Regions from separate parts of the Pseudarthrobacter sp. efr-133-R2A-89 genome, predicted to be linked through region 2. Evidence: riboswitches for the same ligand, from Rfam matches in the RefSeq annotation. Region 2 holds a riboswitch; the other holds the start of a gene.
The links. Region 2 has a riboswitch for glycine ahead of cycA (D-serine/D-alanine/glycine transporter). Riboswitches for the same ligand answer to the same signal wherever they lie in the genome.

Region 1 (2,448 bases), on a different contig from region 2:
CTCCTGATTGAGGTGGGGGAGCGGGCAGCAACCTTGGACGCGGTGGCCAAGAAGGCGGGGGTGTCCAAAGGTGGGCTGCTCTACCACTTCCCCAACAAGGAAGCGCTCATCGAAGTGCTCCTGGACCGTTTGGACGGGCTGGCCAAGGAGGACGCCGACGCCATGGCCGGGGCCGCCGAGGGGGCGGCCGCCTACTTCATCCGTTCCTCCGTCTGGGCGGACACTCCGCTGGACCGGGCCATCGTCGCCGCCACCAGGCTGGCGGAGGTGGCGCACCAGGAAACGCGACGCCGATTCGCAGCCATCCAGCAGCGGTGGCTGGATGAGATCGCGGCCGACGTAGGGCCTGGACTGGCCAAAGCGGTCCTGTACATGGGGGACGGGCTGTATTTCAACGCCATGCTGTCCGTGGGCCCGGCACCGCAAGGGGGAGCGGCCGCTGACGTGGAGGAACTCCTGGCGGCCCTGGAGCGGCTCCGCAGGTAGCCTTCGCCATTTGCCGGGAAGGGTTGCGGCATAGGACAATGGAATGTTGTGAGGGCTGTCACCGGCCCGCATGATCCAGCACATGGCTGGTTTAACAAGTGAATAGCCTTTGATCTGCGGCGGGAGAGTTCTGCCGGTGTACAGGCAGGCGCCGTAGGAGCAAATCCTCCCCAGGAATCTCGCAGGCCCCCGTACCGCCGCGGCGAGGCGCCTCTGGAAAGCAGCAGGCGGTTCCCATGGCCCCCATCAGGGTCAGGAACCGGTGTGCTCACCGACGGTGCAAGCGGGTCCTGCCAGGCAGGCACCGCGGAAACTCTCAGGTCCAATACAGAGCGGGGAGGAACCCGAATCGCTGTGGCGTACCCTGCGCCGCCTGAGTAAATGGAGTTCCTTCGTGCCGGTTAGCCCAGCCTCCACCACCTTCGTAGACCGCCATATCGGCGCGAGCCGCCAGGCCGACGTCGACACCATGCTCAAAGCCGTTGGCTACGACACTGTCGACTCCCTGGTTGACACCGCCGTCCCCAAGGTCATCCGCCAGGAAACCGCCCTCCGCCTGCGGGACGCCCTCAGCGAGGTGGAGGTCCTGGCTGAGCTGCGCAGGATCGCCGGCCGGAACAAGACTGCCGTGCAGATGATCGGGCAGGGCTACTACGACACCGTGACGCCGCCGGTGATCCGCCGCAACATCCTTGAATCCCCGGCCTGGTACACCGCCTACACCCCGTACCAGCCCGAAATCTCGCAGGGCCGGCTCGAGGCGCTGCTGAACTTCCAGACCATGGTCCAGGACCTGGTGGGACTGCCCATCGCCAACGCCTCCCTCCTCGATGAAGCCACCGCCGTTGCCGAGGCCGTGCTGTTGATGCGCCGCGCCAACAAGTCCGCGGCGGCCAAGGACGGCAAGACCGTCCTGGACATCGACGTGCTCCCGCAGACCATCGCCATTGTCAAGGGCCGCGCCGAGGCGCTCGGCTTCGAGGTGGAGGTCGCCGACCTCTCCCAAGGCCTGCCCGACGGCGACATCAATGGCGTCGTGCTGCAGCAGCCCGGCGCCTCCGGCCGCGTGTGGGACCAGTCCGCCGTGATCGCCGCCGCCAAGGACCGGGGCGCGCTGGTGACGGTGGCCGCCGATTTGCTGGCGCTGACCCTGATCACCCCTCCGGGCGAGCAGGGCGCGGACATCGCCGTCGGCTCGGCCCAGCGTTTTGGCGTGCCGTTGTTCTTCGGCGGCCCGCACGCTGCCTACATGGCTGTCCGCAAGGGCCTGGAACGTTCCCTGCCCGGCCGCCTGGTTGGGGTGTCAAAGGACGACGCCGGTGTTCCCGCCTACCGTCTGGCTTTGCAGACCCGCGAGCAGCACATCCGCCGCGAGAAGGCCACGTCCAACATCTGCACGGCCCAGGCGCTGCTGGCCATCGTTGCGTCCATGTATGCCGTGTACCACGGCCCGGAGGGGTTGAAGGCGATCGCGGAAACGGCGCATGGCCACGCCCGTACCCTCGCCGCGGCGCTCAAGGCCGCCGGCCTGGACGTCCTGCACACCTCCTTCTTCGACACCCTGACGGTGCGCGTTGCCGGCCGCGCGTCAGCTGTGATCTCCGACGCAGAGGCCCGCGGCATCAACCTGCGGCGCATCGACGCCGACACCGTAGGCATCTCCCTCGACGAAACCACGACGCCGGCCATCGTCGCCCAGGTTGCCGACGTCTTCGGCGCCCCGGTTGCCGAGGTCCACGGCGAGGGCCAGGGCTTCGGTCTTGAGGCCGCCGTCGAGCGTTCCTCGGCCTATCTGCAGCATCCGGTGTTCAACACGCACCGGTCTGAAACCCAGCTGCTGCGTTACATCCGCAGGCTCTCTGACCGTGACCTGGCCCTGGACCGGACCATGATCCCGTTGGGTTCGTGCACCATGAAGTTGAACGCGACGGCTGAGATGGAAGCGATTTCCTGGCCGGAGTT
Region 2 (2,448 bases):
TGCCGTCCTTGGCCGCCGCGGACTTGTTGGCGCGGCGCATCAACAGCACGGCCTCCGCCACGGCGGTGGCCTCGTCCAGCAACGAGGCGTTGGCCATGGGGAGTGCAGTGAGGTCCTGCACCATGGTCTGGAAGTTCAGCAGCGCCTCCAGCCGGCCCTGCGAGATTTCCGGCTGGTACGGGGTGTAGGCGGTGTACCAGGCCGGGGATTCCAGGATGTTGCGGCGGATCACCGGCGGGGTCACGGTGTCGTAGTAGCCCTGCCCGATCATCTGGACGGCGGTCTTGTTCCGGCCGGCGATCCTGCGCAGCTCGGCCAGGACCTCCACCTCGCTGAGGGCGTCGGTCAGCTTGAGCGCAGTTTCCTGCCGGATGGACGCGGGGACGGCAACGTCAACCAGGCCGTCCACGCTGTCGTAGCCCACGGCCTTGAGCATGGTATCGACGTCGGCCTGGCGGCGCGCGCCGATATGGCGGTCCACGAAGGATGTTGGAAGCGACTGAATCGTCATGAGGAACTCCAGGTCTGGCCGGCCAGGTTGGCACGGCGTGGGATGGGTTCCTCCCCGCTCTGTATTGGACCTGAGAGATTCCGCGTTGCCTGCTGGTGGCAGGGGCCGCTTGCACCGTCGGTGAACCAGGCAGAAGCCCGATTGCTTTCCAGAGTCGCCTCGCCGTGACGGTACGTGGGCCTGAGAGATTCCTGGGGAGGATTTGCTCCTACGGCGCCTGCCCGGTGTTTCGCCGGGAGGACTCTCCCGTCACAGCTCGAAAGGCTTATTCAAATGTGGGTGATTCGGCTCACAAGGTACCGGGATGAACCCGTCCGTGGCAAATCGGCTGGTTTAGGTGAGGAGCGTGAGTGGGCGCGTGACTCCTCCGTTCCCCGCTTGTGTCGTGAGGGGTTTGACATTCGATCGTGACGGACACCACACTGAACCCGGGATTGGCGCCGCCGGTGGCTGGCTCAGCGTATCCGGAGCAGCCCACCAGTCGGCGCCCGTCCCGTTGCATGCCCGGCGGCGGCCCAAAAAGCCGCCGACCTCCAACTGAATACGCCTTCGACCTGCGGCGGGAGAGTCCTGCCGGGTACACCCAGCAGGCGCCGTAGGAGCAAACCCTCCCCAGGAAACTCTCAGGCCCACGTACCGCCGCGGACAGGCAACTCTGGAAAGCAGCCAGGCATGACCTTGGCTCACCGACGGTGCAAGCGGCTTTGGCTGCGGAAACTCTCAGGTCCACTACAGAGCGGGGAGGAACCAAATCTTTGCGGCCCCCAAAAGCCGCTTTATCGATGGAGTTCCTCATGGCGATTCATCCCCCCACGTCCAACAGCGAACCAGCCCGCGGCCAGGGCGCCGCCACGGCAGCCCGCAGCGAGCCTCCCCACCTGGAACGGCAACTCACCAACCGGCATATCCAGCTCATCGCCATTGGTGGCGCGATCGGCACAGGCCTGTTCATGGGTTCCGGGAAGACCATCTCCGCCGCCGGACCCTCCGTGATCTTCGTGTACATGATCATCGGCTTCATGCTTTTCTTCGTCATGCGGGCCATGGGCGAGCTGCTGCTGAGCAACCTGAACTACAAGTCCTTCAGTGATTTCGCCGCCGACCTCCTGGGTCCGTGGGCAGGCTTCTTCACCGGGTGGACATACTGGTTCTGCTGGGTGATCACCGGAATCGCGGACGTCGTCGCCATCGCAGGGTACTCAAAGGAACTTTGGCCGGCGCTGCCGCTTTGGATCCCGGGCCTGGCCACGGTGGGCATCCTGCTGCTGCTGAACCTCGCAACGGTCAAGGCCTTCGGCGAGACCGAGTTCTGGTTCGCCCTCATCAAGATCGTCGCCATAGCGGCCCTGATCATTGTGGGGCTCTTCATGATCTTCACCGGTTTCCAGAGCGACGCGGGCACCGCAAGCTTCACGAACCTGTGGAGCCACGGCGGGTTCTTCCCGAATGAGTTCATGGGCTTTGTGGCCGGATTCCAGATTGCAGTATTCGCCTTCGTGGGCATCGAACTGGTGGGCACCACCGCCGCCGAGGCCAAGAATCCCGAGCGCACGCTGCCCAGGGCCATCAACGCCATCCCCGTCCGCGTTCTGCTCTTCTATGTCGGTGCGCTGGTCATCCTGATGGCCGTCACCCCGTGGACCCAGTTCGCCGCCGGCCACAGCCCCTTCATCGGGATGTTTTCCTTGGCCGGTCTCGGCGCCGCGGCCACAGTGGTCAACCTGGTGGTCCTCACTTCGGCGATGTCCTCCGCGAACTCCGGCATCTACTCCACGTCCCGCATGGTCTTCGGCCTGGCCCAGGAAGGCGACGCGCCCGGTATCTTCAGCCGGCTCTCCTCGCGGAAGGTGCCCAGCAACGCGCTGTTCCTGTCGTGCGTCCTGCTGCTGTCCGGCGTCGTCCTCATGTATGCCGGCCAGGATGTGGGTATGGCTTTT

Region 1: it holds a riboswitch for glycine, as region 2 does, so the genes downstream of both, gcvP (aminomethyl-transferring glycine dehydrogenase) here and cycA (D-serine/D-alanine/glycine transporter) in region 2, are expected to answer to the same signal.

What each region holds. Positions count from the first base shown of each region.
Region 1 covers NZ_JARVSE010000013.1:29,875-32,322, forward strand. The annotation lists gene QRM95_RS19385 (TetR/AcrR family transcriptional regulator) at 1-486, shown strand, start outside; glycine riboswitch at 597-693, shown strand; gene gcvP (aminomethyl-transferring glycine dehydrogenase) at 881-2,448, shown strand, end outside.
Region 2 covers NZ_JARVSE010000004.1:3,654-6,101, forward strand. The annotation lists gene gcvP (aminomethyl-transferring glycine dehydrogenase) at 1-511, opposite strand, end outside; glycine riboswitch at 670-770, opposite strand; glycine riboswitch at 1,062-1,160, shown strand; glycine riboswitch at 1,161-1,256, shown strand; gene cycA (D-serine/D-alanine/glycine transporter) at 1,306-2,448, shown strand, end outside.